3 regions of the Citrobacter sp. GW821-FHT07H02 genome follow, and region 2 is predicted to be linked to each of the others. Evidence: predicted binding sites of a transcription regulator. Region 2 holds the regulator's gene; each other region holds the start of a gene.
The links. Region 2 encodes sigma-54, which starts transcription at its own class of promoters, with help from an activator protein. Its sites were predicted from a motif close to GTTGGCACANNTTTCGCTNT; they were not measured.
Positions count from the first base shown of each region.

Region 1: AC07NP_RS16740 (branched-chain amino acid ABC transporter substrate-binding protein) is a predicted target of sigma-54. The motif match lies at 1,715-1,734, and genes of this name have one in related genera.
Region 3: glnA (glutamate--ammonia ligase) is a predicted target of sigma-54. The motif match lies at 1,616-1,635, and genes of this name have one in related genera.

Region 1 covers NZ_JBWKPZ010000018.1:17,689-21,903, reverse strand. Annotated here, with positions in the region: gene AC07NP_RS16745 (ABC transporter permease subunit) at 1-378, opposite strand, end outside; gene AC07NP_RS16740 (branched-chain amino acid ABC transporter substrate-binding protein) at 489-1,562, opposite strand; gene AC07NP_RS16735 (YecA/YgfB family protein) at 2,074-2,739, shown strand; gene tyrP (tyrosine transporter TyrP) at 2,796-4,007, opposite strand.
Region 2 covers NZ_JBWKPZ010000014.1:5,261-9,475, reverse strand. Annotated here, with positions in the region: gene lptC (LPS export ABC transporter periplasmic protein LptC) at 1-546, shown strand, start outside; gene lptA (lipopolysaccharide ABC transporter substrate-binding protein LptA) at 515-1,069, shown strand; gene lptB (LPS export ABC transporter ATP-binding protein) at 1,076-1,801, shown strand; gene rpoN (RNA polymerase factor sigma-54) at 1,849-3,282, shown strand; gene hpf (ribosome hibernation promoting factor) at 3,305-3,592, shown strand; gene ptsN (PTS IIA-like nitrogen regulatory protein PtsN) at 3,711-4,202, shown strand.
Region 3 covers NZ_JBWKPZ010000012.1:109,792-114,006, reverse strand. Annotated here, with positions in the region: gene glnA (glutamate--ammonia ligase) at 119-1,528, opposite strand; gene typA (ribosome-dependent GTPase TypA) at 1,907-3,730, shown strand; gene AC07NP_RS13700 (GntR family transcriptional regulator) at 3,973-4,215, shown strand, end outside.

The DNA of each region.
Region 1 (4,215 bases), on a different contig from region 2:
GTTGGGTCCCTGACTGATTTGCACATAGTTTTGCAGAATGAGTGACATACCGATGGCAGAGATGAGTGGCGCCAGACGGGTTGAATTTCGCAGGGGTCGATAGGCAATACGTTCGATGACCCAGCCGTAGACCCCCGTTATCACGATGGTGAAGATCAGGGTGCCAAAAATCAGCAGGGGGAAAGAGTGAATGCCAAAGTAGGAGAGCAGTCCCAGGCCAATGGCACAGAGGTACGCGGAGATCATGTAAACTTCGCCATGCGCGAAATTGATCATGCCGATGATGCCGTAGACCATGGTGTAACCGATGGCAATCAGGCCATACACCGCTCCCAACGTCAGACCGTTGATCATCTGTTGTAAGAAGAAAGCATCCATTTGAAATTCCCGCCAGTGGTAAGGCAACCGGCTAGCACAATCCGGTTGCCTTCAGGGTTGCAATGCCTCACCCGAGAGGGGAGCGAGAAGTCAGAACCGACCTGACGGTATTAGAGTTGGTGGTACTTACCTTTGTCATCCCACTGGTAAACCACGTAATCAGACACTTTTAGATCGCCTTTCTCATCCCAGGATTTGGGGCCCATCACCGTGTCAACGGAGTGTGATTTCAGCCATTCGCCCGCTTTGGCGTTGTCTTTTCCTGCGGCGCCGTAGGCAGCAGCAAGGGCCTGAATTGAGGCATAGGCGTACAGGGTGTAGCCTTCAGGTTCAAAACCGCTGGCGCGGAATTTCTCAATGACCGCTTTGCCTTCCGCAATGGTGCGAGGGTCTTTACCAAAGGTCATCAACACGCCATTGGTATACTGCGCGCCACCGGCAGCCGTCACCATCTCCTCCGTCACCACACAGTCGCCGGAGAAGAATTTCGCCTGTACACCTTGCTCCCGCATTTGACGCACCAACGGACCCGCTTCCGGATGGCAACCGCCAAAGTAGACAACGTCTGGCTTCAGCGCGCCGATTTTGGTCACCAGGGCATTGAAATCTTTTTCACCGCGCGACAGTCCCTCATACAGAACTTCTTTGGTGCCCCGTTTTTGCAGCGCGGCTTTCGTCGCGTCGGCTAAGCCCTGACCGTAGGTATCTTTGTCGTGAATGATGGCGATCTTTTTCGCTTTCAGCACGTCCAGCATGTAGTTTGCCGCCGTGACGCCTTGCTGATCGTCACGACCACACATGCGGAGCATGCCTTTCATTCCGCGTTCGGTAATCAGTGGGTTAGTTGACCCCGGGGTTATCGTCAATACTCCCGCTTCATCATAAACTTCGGAAGATGGCATAGTGGAAGACGAACAGAAATGACCGACCACGGCAGAGACTTTGGATTCATCGACCAGCCGGTTTGCCACCGCGACAGCCTGCTTTGGTTCACAGGCATCGTCGCCCTGCACCAGCACGATTTTCTCACCTTTAATACCGCCTGCCGCATTGATATCCGCCGCCGCCTGCGATGCCCCTTTCCAGTATTGCGCCCCATACGTGGCATTGGGACCGGTAAATGGCCCGGCCACGCCAATCGCGATATCTGCCTGTGCATAAAATGCGGTACTTAAACAACCCATAACGGCAATCTGCAGAGGTAACTTAATCATTTTAATAGACATTTGGATATTCCTCAGTACTGTTCAATACCAGGCGCCGGGAGGCGCGGGGAAAATCATAAACTTCGTCATTTATTGCGTTATCAAGCGGGCCGCGTACGGCTGTCTTTTTTTAAGCAAAAACTCCGCCAGGTTGATAAATATCGACATTGTTTTCTGACAGACGTAGCAATGCGATGTGAAATACGGCGTCGCAATTTCATCAGGTCAGTGTCAATCGTTATCTAAGGAGGTGGTTGCCTTCACGTGGCAGACTGGGATGCGTGGTATCCAAACCGTCCAGAATCTTAAACATAGCTGCAGAAAAGTCAGGCTGCGCACCTTGTCGGTGCAAAAATGCGGAGAGGATCACTTGAACGATGCGCAAGGCTCAGGAAGGCAGGGCTTCTGATCTCCCCGTTTTGTTTAGAAAAATCCCCGTCCACCCTGTAAGATGAGCCCTGGCAAGCGTATTTCACTGAGGATGAGCGTTATGAACACGGGACCATTGAACGAAAGCGAACTGGAGTGGCTGGATGATGTACTGACAAAGTACAACACCGAACACGCGATTCTGGATGTGTCAGAGCTGGATGGTCTGCTGACGGCGGTACTCAGTTCTCCACGTGAGATTGAGCCGGAGCAGTGGCTGGTGGCAGTATGGGGCGGGCCGCAATATGTGCCGCGCTGGTCATCGGAAAAAGAGATGACGCGCTTTATGAATCTTGCGTTCCAGCATATGGCTGATACCGCCGACAGGCTGAACGAGTTTCCGGAGCAGTTTGAACCTTTATTTGGCCTGCGCGAAATTGAAGGCCATGAGCTGACGATTGTCGAAGAGTGGTGCTTTGGCTATATGCGCGGTGTGGCGCTTTCTGACTGGTCAGCGTTGCCAGACTCGCTGAAACCAGCGCTGGAGGCAATTGCGTTGCACGGTACGGAAGAGAACTTTGCCGTGGTAGAGAAGATGACGCCAGAGGCATTTGAAGAAAGCGTAGAGGCTATCCGGATGGCGGCGCTGGATCTTCACGCCTGGTGGATGGCGCATCCGCAAGAAACTCCGTTGCAGGTACCAGTAAAAGTGGACGCCAAACCCGGCCGTAACGATCCCTGTCCTTGCGGCAGCGGCAAAAAGTATAAGCAGTGCTGTCTGCATTAATAGTACGTTAAGCTCGGATGGCGCTTAAACCGCAGTTTAAGCGCCATCTTCTGCATTCAACCTGGTTCGGGCAGCAGTCCCGCTGCGATAGAGAACTGAACTCCGATCACCACAATCCCGCAAAGAAACACCAGACCTAACGCCAGTGAACCGCCTTTAACGCGATATCCCGCCTGAGGATTATGCTTTCGGCTTTGCCATGTCAGCAACGAAGGGATCAGCAACGCCAGTACCGCCAGCGCTACACCGGCATACCCCAGAGCCATAACAAATCCGCGCGGATAGAAGAGGGCAAACGCCAGCGGCGGCAAAAAGGTAATTGCGCCAGTTTGCAGGCGTCCGGCAGCGGTATTGCGACGCTGGAACAGATCCGCCAGGTAATCAAATAATCCCAGCGCCACGCCGAGGAACGAGGTCGCCAGCGCCAGATCGGCGAACAGGTGCACCGCCAGCTCAACGTGAGGTGAGGCGACCACTTCCCGTAACGCCTGAAGCAGACCGTTTAATCCGGCGTGATCGGCCAGCAGCCCCATAAACGTTGAGGAGTCGATGCTGCCGAGGGTCGCAAGCTGCCAGAAAATATAGGCGATCAGCGGGATTGCGCTGCCGGTGATAAACACCCAGCGTAATTTACGAATATTGCCGTCCATATAGCTGACAATGCTGGGCACGCTACCGTGAAAACCAAACGAGGTGAAAATCACCGGAATGGCGGACCACGCCAGCCCTTGCTGCAACGGCAGGGTAAGAAGATTGATTTTGTGGATGTGCGGCATCAGCAACGCCAGCATCACCACCAGGAAGATAATTTTGGCGCTGAACAGAAAACGGTTGAACAGATCGACAAGCGACGTTCCAACGCAAACCACGCCACCGGCAACAAAGGTGAACAGCAGTACGCCAGCGGCGGGCGACATTTCGCTGCCAGTCCAGTCGTTGATACTGGAGGCGAGCAACTCACCGGCACCGCTAATGTAGGCTGCGGTCAGGGCATACATTAAAAACATCATGCTAAACCCGGTCACCCACTGACCGTAGCGTCCCAGATACCGTTTTGCCAGTGTACCCAGCCCCGTATCTGCCGGAACATGTTGATACACTTCGAGAAGTAACAGCGCGGTGTAACACATCAGCGCCCACAGCCCAATCAATAACGCCAGCGTGACGCTGAAACCCACACCCGCTGCCGCCAGCGGCATGGCCAGCATACCTGCACCGATTGTGGTTCCCGCCACGATAAAAACACTTCCCAGAGTTCTATTCTTCACGCTTTCCTCTGTCCCAGAGATAATCAATAGTGGTATCTGCGGCGCAGGGTAAGGCATTACGCGATTTTCGTCAAATCGTCGTTACAATGAGTGTTAAGTTTTGTTTACGGTTTTTATAAGTGTGGTTGGCCCCGCATCATGCCGGTGGCCGAAGGATGTAAACCTGCGTTAGCGCAAAGCAGATAATGCGGCTTCATCTTAGGCTAGG
Region 2 (4,215 bases):
GTGCTGTCGTTGGCCATTCTGGTGCTTATCGGTATCAATCTGGCCGATAAAGACGATGCGCCCCAAGTTGTCGTGAATAACAGCGACCCAACTTATAAAAGTGAGCATACGGATAGCGTCGTATACAGTCCTGAGGGGGCGCTGAACTATCGCCTCATTGCTCAACATGTTGAATACTATTCAGATCAGGCGGTTTCGTGGTTTACCCGCCCGGTGTTAACTACCTTTGATAAGGATAAAGTCCCGACCTGGTCGATTAAGGCCGACAAAGCCAAATTGACCGATGACCGGATGCTGTATCTCTACGGCCACGTTGAAGTCAACGCGTTGGTGCCTGACTCTCAACTACGCAGAATTACGACCGATAACGCGAAGATCAATCTGGTAACGCAGGATGTTACCTCTGACGATCTCGTGACGTTATACGGAACAACATTTAACTCCAGCGGACTGAAAATGCGCGGCAACTTACGCAGCAAGAACGCCGAGCTGATTGAAAAGGTTAGAACCTCCTATGAAATTCCAAAAAAACAAACTCAGCCTTAATCTTGTGCTTGCCAGCTCACTTCTGGCCGCCAGCATTCCTGCGTTCGCCGTCACGGGCGATACCGAGCAGCCGATTCATATTGAATCGGACCAGCAGTCCCTGGACATGCAGGGCAATGTCGTCACCTTCACCGGTAACGTCATTGTCACCCAGGGCACCATCAAAATTAATGCTGATAAAGTGGTCGTTACCCGTCCGGGCGGTGAAGATGGCAAAGAGGTGATTGATGGCTTCGGCAACCCTGCCACCTTCTATCAGATGCAGGACAACGGTAAGCCGGTAAAAGGCCGCGCCTCGAAAATGCATTATGAGCTGGCAAAAGATTTCGTCATCCTCACCGGAAACGCCTACCTGGAACAGCTCGACAGCAACATTACCGGCGACAAAATCACCTATCTGGTGAAAGAGCAAAAAATGCAGGCCTTTAGTGAAAAAGGCAAACGTGTGACCACGGTTCTGGTTCCGTCGCAACTGCAAGACAAAAACAAAGGCCAGGCCCCGGCACAGAAGAAGGGTAACTAATTCGTTATGGCAACATTAACTGCAAAGAATCTTGCAAAGGCCTATAAGGGCCGCCGGGTGGTGGAAGATGTCAGTCTTACCGTCAACTCCGGGGAGATCGTGGGTCTTCTCGGCCCGAACGGCGCGGGTAAAACCACGACCTTTTATATGGTTGTGGGCATCGTGTCGCGCGATGCAGGCAACATCATTATTGATGACGAAGATATCAGCCTGCTGCCGCTGCATGCGCGTGCGCGCCGCGGCATTGGCTATCTGCCGCAGGAAGCCTCCATTTTCCGTCGCCTGAGCGTATTTGATAACCTGATGGCGGTGTTGCAAATCCGTGACGATCTGTCGAACGAACAGCGCGAAGACAGAGCCAATGAGCTGATGGAAGAATTTCACATCGAGCACCTGCGTGACAACCTGGGGCAGTCGCTCTCCGGTGGTGAACGCCGTCGTGTGGAAATCGCCCGTGCGCTGGCGGCAAACCCTAAATTTATCCTGCTGGATGAACCTTTTGCGGGTGTTGACCCCATTTCCGTTATCGATATTAAACGCATCATTGAGCATCTGCGCGACAGCGGACTCGGCGTATTGATCACCGACCATAACGTCCGTGAAACGCTGGCGGTCTGTGAACGCGCGTATATCGTGAGTCAGGGACACCTCATCGCGCACGGTACACCGACTGAAATCCTGCAAGACGATCACGTTAAACGTGTATACCTTGGGGAAGACTTCAGACTCTGATAGGGTAGAAGATTGCGACGTCATAGCGGGAGAAAATCACTCTGAACATGAAGCAAGGTTTGCAACTCAGGCTCAGCCAACAACTGGCCATGACGCCTCAACTACAACAGGCTATCCGTCTGTTGCAGTTGTCCACGCTGGAACTTCAGCAAGAACTTCAGCAAGCGCTGGAAAGTAATCCACTGCTCGAGCAAACCGATCTTCACGAAGAAATCGACACCCAGGAAACTCAGGACAGCGAAACCCTGGACACCGCAGACGCACTCGAACAAAAAGAGATGCCGGAAGAGCTGCCGCTTGATGCCAGTTGGGATGAAATCTACACCGCAGGAACGCCGTCCGGCACCAGCGGCGACTATATCGACGATGAGCTGCCGGTCTATCAGGGTGAAACCACGCAGTCGCTACAGGATTACCTGATGTGGCAGGTGGAACTTACGCCGTTCTCGGACACTGACCGGGCGATCGCTACGTCGATCGTCGATGCGGTAGACGAAACCGGCTATCTCACCGTCTCGCTGGATGACATCCTCGAGAGCATGGGTGACGAAGAGATCGACCTTGATGAAGTTGAAGCCGTGCTTAAACGCATTCAGCGTTTTGATCCTGTCGGAGTGGCAGCAAAAGATCTTCGCGACTGTTTGCTGATCCAACTCTCGCAATTCGACACCGCGACGCCCTGGCTGCAAGAGGCTCGCCTGATCATCAGCGATCACCTTGATCTGCTGGCCAATCACGATTTTCGTTCATTGATGCGCGTCACTCGCCTGAAGGAAGAGGTGCTCAAAGAAGCGGTCAATCTTATTCAGTCGCTCGATCCCAGACCCGGACAGTCGATCCAGACAGGCGAGCCTGAATACGTGATCCCTGATGTGCTGGTCCGTAAACATAACGATCACTGGACGGTGGAACTGAACAGCGACAGCATCCCTCGTTTGCAGATCAATCAGCACTATGCCGCCATGTGCAATGGCGCGCGTAACGATGCTGACAGCCAGTTTATCCGTAGCAATCTTCAGGATGCGAAGTGGTTGATCAAAAGTCTGGAAAGCCGTAACGATACATTGCTGCGCGTCAGCCGCTGTATCGTTGAGCAGCAACAAGCCTTTTTTGAGCAGGGCGAAGAGTTTATGAAACCGATGGTGCTGGCGGATATCGCCCAGGCCGTCGAAATGCATGAGTCGACAATTTCCCGTGTGACCACGCAGAAGTATCTGCACAGCCCGCGTGGAATTTTTGAACTGAAATATTTCTTTTCCAGCCACGTCAATACCGAAGGCGGCGGCGAAGCCTCGTCCACGGCAATACGGGCGCTGGTGAAGAAGTTAATTGCTGCGGAAAACCCCGCGAAACCACTGAGCGACAGCAAGTTAACCTCTATGCTGTCAGAACAAGGTATCATGGTGGCGCGCCGTACCGTTGCGAAGTACCGAGAGTCTTTATCCATTCCGCCGTCTAACCAGCGCAAACAACTGGTTTGACCCAACCGATAAGGAAGACACTATGCAGCTCAACATCACTGGAAATAACGTCGAAATTACTGAAGCTTTGCGCGAGTTTATTTCAGGCAAGTTCGCTAAGCTTGAACAGTATTTTGACCGGATAAATCAGGTCTACATTGTGTTGAAAGTGGAGAAAGTGACCCACACCTCGGATGCGACACTACATGTGAACGGCGGCGAGATTCATGCCAGTGCCGAAGGTCAGGATATGTATGCCGCTATTGACGGATTGATTGATAAACTGGCCCGGCAATTAACGAAACATAAAGACAAACTGAAACAACACTAATTGTCCGGGCAGTTAACGGGTGCAGGACGGCCTGTTGTGAAGCACAACAGGCCATTTGTACAGTTAGCGCTCCGAATCTGACCCGTTAGTTGGATGGGGCAGGTTCTTAGGTGAAATTATGATAAATAACGATTCGACTCTACAACTGAGCAGTGTACTTAACCAGGAATGTACGCGCAGTGGTGTCCACTGCCAAAGTAAAAAACGCGCGCTGGAAATCATCAGCGAACTGGCGGCAAAACAGCTAAGCCTACCCTCTCAGGTGGTTTTTGAAGCCATTCTGACGCGTGAAAAAATGGGCAGTACAGGGATTGGTAATGGCATTGCAATCCCACACGGGAAGCTGGAAGAAGATACGTTACGCGCTGTCGGCGTGTTCGTACAACTCGAAACGCCTATTGCTTTCGACGCCATAGATAATCAGCCTGTCGATCTGCTTTTCGCCCTGCTTGTTCCCGCCGACCAAACCAAAACGCATTTGCATACGCTGTCTTTGGTGGCGAAACGTCTGGCGGATAAAACCATCTGCCGCCGCCTGCGTTCAGCCCAAAGTGACGAAGAACTCTATAAAATCATCACTGACACCGAAGGTGAACAGGATGAAGCATAACAACCCAATGGCA
Region 3 (4,215 bases), on a different contig from region 2:
AAATCTGTTCCAGACAGATTTGTCGCTCACCCCAGTCACATAGCTATCTATGCTCCTGGGGATTTGCTCAGTTGCCGCCTTGCCGCAACGCGAAATTCGTCGGATTTTTAAGATACGGTTAAACGCTGTAGTACAGTTCAAACTCTACCGGGTGTGGCGTCATGCGCACGCGGTCATCTTCTTCACGACGCAGCGTAATGTACGCATCGATCGCTTCGTCGGTGAACACGCCGCCTGCGGTCAGGAACTCGCGGTCCAGATCCAGTTCTTTCAGTGCTTCTTCCAGAGAGCCAGCAACCTGTGGGATCTCTTTCGCTTCTTCCGGCGGCAGGTCATACAGGTTTTTGTCCATCGCTTCGCCCGGGTGGATCTTGTTCTTAATACCGTCAAGACCCGCCATCAGCAGGGCAGCAAAGCACAGGTACGGGTTAGCTGCCGGATCCGGGAAGCGCACTTCGATACGACGCGCTTTCGGAGAAGCAACCACCGGAATACGGATAGAGGCAGAACGGTTACGGGCAGAGTAAGCCAGCATGACCGGTGCTTCATAACCCGGGACCAGACGCTTGTAGGAGTTGGTGGTCGGGTTTGCCAGGGCATTGATCGCTTTAGCGTGTTTGATTACGCCGCCGATGTAGAACAGCGCCTGCTCAGACAGACCGGCATATTTGTCGCCAGAGAACAGGTTTACGCCGTTCTTGGACAGAGACATGTGGCAGTGCATACCGGAACCGTTATCGCCAAACATCGGTTTTGGCATAAAGGTTGCGGTTTTACCGAAACGGTGCGCAACGTTGTGAACCACATATTTGTAGATCTGAATTTCGTCCGCTTTTTTGGTCATGGTGTTAAAGCGGGTTGCGATTTCGTTCTGGCCTGCGGTCGCTACTTCGTGGTGATGTGCTTCGACAACCAGACCCATCTCTTCCATGATCAGACACATGGTGGAACGAATGTCCTGAGAAGAGTCTACCGGAGGAACCGGGAAGTAGCCGCCTTTCACGCCAGGACGGTGACCTTTGTTACCACCTTCGTATTTGGTGGAGGAGTTCCATGCACCTTCGATATCGTCGATAGCGACGTGGGAACCGGAGATGGATGCGCCGAAACGAATGTCATCAAACAGGAAGAATTCTGGCTCTGGCCCGAAGAGAACGGTGTCTGCGATGCCGGTAGCGCGCAGGTATTCTTCAGCGCGTTTGGCGATGGAGCGCGGGTCACGGTCATAGCCCTGCAGCGTGCCAGGTTCCAGGATATCACAACGGATAATCAGAGTAGATTCTTCAAAGAACGGGTCGATGAGCGCAGTGGACGCATCTGGCATCAGAACCATGTCAGATTCGTTAATGCCTTTCCAGCCGCCGATGGAGGAGCCGTCAAACATTTTGCCTTCTTCGAAGAATTCGGCATTTACCTGATGAGCAGGAATAGTGACGTGCTGTTCTTTACCTTTGGTATCGGTGAAGCGCAAATCAACAAACTTCACTTCGTGCTCGTTCAGCATCGTCAATACGTGTTCAGCGGACATACTTTAACTCTCCCGGATTGGTCATTGTCGTCGTGGTAACGAGGTCTACAATTCTGCAAAAATTGGCCGTGTCGCCGTAAAAAATATAAAGCGAAATCTGTGCCAACTTTTAAATTGCCCCTAAAAGGCGTTATCATGCGCACCATCGTGCAAAAGGGCTGCACCATGGTGAGCACGCTGCACCAATATAGTGCTTCAATGTGAACATTAAGCACCATGTTGGTGCAATGAGCAATGAGTAACCCTTTTAACGCTCCGTGAAAGCGATCACAAAGAAACTCTGCAATACTTGTTTGCGGAGGATGTTTGTGATCCTGTTTTGTAGTGCGATTAATCCGTGTACAATAACGCGCTATTCCTAATGCCCGAGGCAAAGTTGTGATCGAAAATTTGCGTAACATCGCCATCATCGCGCACGTTGACCATGGTAAAACTACCCTGGTCGACAAGCTGCTGCAGCAATCCGGTACGTTTGATGCGCGTGCCGAAACCCAAGAGCGTGTGATGGACTCCAACGATTTGGAGAAAGAGCGTGGGATTACCATCCTCGCGAAAAACACCGCTATCAAATGGAATGACTACCGTATCAACATCGTTGATACCCCGGGGCACGCCGACTTCGGTGGTGAAGTTGAACGTGTAATGTCCATGGTCGATTCCGTGCTGTTGGTCGTTGATGCAATGGATGGTCCGATGCCGCAGACGCGCTTCGTGACCAAAAAAGCCTTTGCTCATGGCCTGAAGCCGATTGTTGTTATCAACAAAGTTGACCGTCCTGGTGCGCGTCCTGACTGGGTTGTTGATCAGGTATTCGACCTGTTCGTTAACCTTGATGCAACCGACGAACAGCTGGACTTCCCTATCGTTTACGCATCTGCGCTGAACGGTATCGCAGGTCTGGATCACGAAGATATGGCTGAAGATATGACTCCGCTGTATCAGACCATCGTTGATCGCGTACCGGCACCGAACGTAGACCTTGATGGCCCGCTGCAGATGCAAATCTCTCAGCTGGACTACAACAACTACGTTGGTGTTATCGGCATCGGTCGTATCAAGCGCGGTAAAGTTAAACCGAACCAGCAGATCACTATCATTGATAGCGCAGGCAAAACCCGCAACGGTAAAGTCGGTAAAGTTCTGACCCACCTGGGTCTGGAACGTATCGAGAGTGACGTTGCAGAAGCGGGCGATATCATCGCGATCACCGGTCTCGGCGAGCTGAACATCTCTGATACCATCTGTGATACACAGAATGTTGAAGCGCTGCCAGCACTGTCCGTTGATGAACCGACCGTATCCATGTTCTTCTGCGTAAACACCTCTCCGTTCTGTGGTAAAGAAGGTAAGTACGTTACCTCTCGTCAGATCCTTGACCGCCTGAACAAAGAGCTGGTGCACAACGTGGCACTGCGCGTTGAAGAAACGCCGGATGCGGATGCGTTCCGTGTATCTGGTCGTGGTGAGCTGCACCTGTCCGTTCTTATCGAAAACATGCGTCGTGAAGGTTTCGAAATGGCGGTTTCCCGTCCGAAAGTTATCTTCCGCGAAATCGACGGCCGTAAACAAGAGCCGTTCGAAAACGTAACGCTGGACGTCGAAGAGCAGCATCAGGGTTCTGTCATGCAGGCTCTGGGTGAGCGTAAAGGCGACCTGAAAAACATGAATCCAGATGGCAAAGGCCGCGTACGTCTTGACTACGTGATCCCAAGCCGTGGTCTGATCGGCTTCCGTTCAGAATTCATGACCATGACCTCCGGTACCGGTCTGCTGTACTCCACCTTCAGCCATTACGACGATATTCGTGCGGGCGATGTTGGTCAGCGTCAGAACGGCGTACTGATCTCCAACGGTCAGGGTAAAGCGGTTGCGTTCGCACTGTTCAGCCTGCAGGATCGCGGTAAGCTGTTCCTCGGTCACGGTGCAGAAGTTTACGAAGGCCAGATCATCGGTATTCACAGTCGTTCTAACGACCTGACTGTAAACTGCCTGACCGGTAAGAAACTGACCAACATGCGTGCTTCCGGTACTGACGAAGCAACCACGCTGGTCCCAGCTCAGAAAATGACTCTGGAGCAGGCTCTGGAATTCATCGATGACGACGAACTGGTAGAAGTTACCCCAACTTCCATCCGTATCCGTAAACGTCACCTGACTGAAAACGATCGTAAACGCGCAATGCGCGGCGCGAAAGAAGAGTAATTAACGCTTCTTTCTACAATAAGACCCTGCCTTCGTGGCGGGGTTTTTTTTGGATCTTTTTGGCCGAACTGCGACTTCACCGGCGCTGTTCCCTCCCGTCTCTCCTCACCCGCCAAACCCCCGTACCCTCGCCATAAGAGAGCTTTGTCACATTTATCTTCAAAGCATGTCGGCGCTGTTTGCTTTCTTTTTTAGCGTCAGCGTATGATGCTTTTACTGGTTTAAACCAAATGGGTTAAACAATGACGAGCAATCAGTCGACCGTTGAAAATGCGAAAGAGAAGCTGGACCGTTGGTTAAACGATGGGATCACCACGTCAGGTGGAAAGCTGCCTTCTGAGCGGGAATTAGGTGAGCTGCTGGGTATTAAGCGTATGACGCTACGTCAGGCGCTGTTAAATCTTGAGGCTGAATCCAAAATATTCCGTAAGGATCGTAAAGGATGGTTCGTCACCCAGCCACGCTTCAATTACAGCCCGGAATTA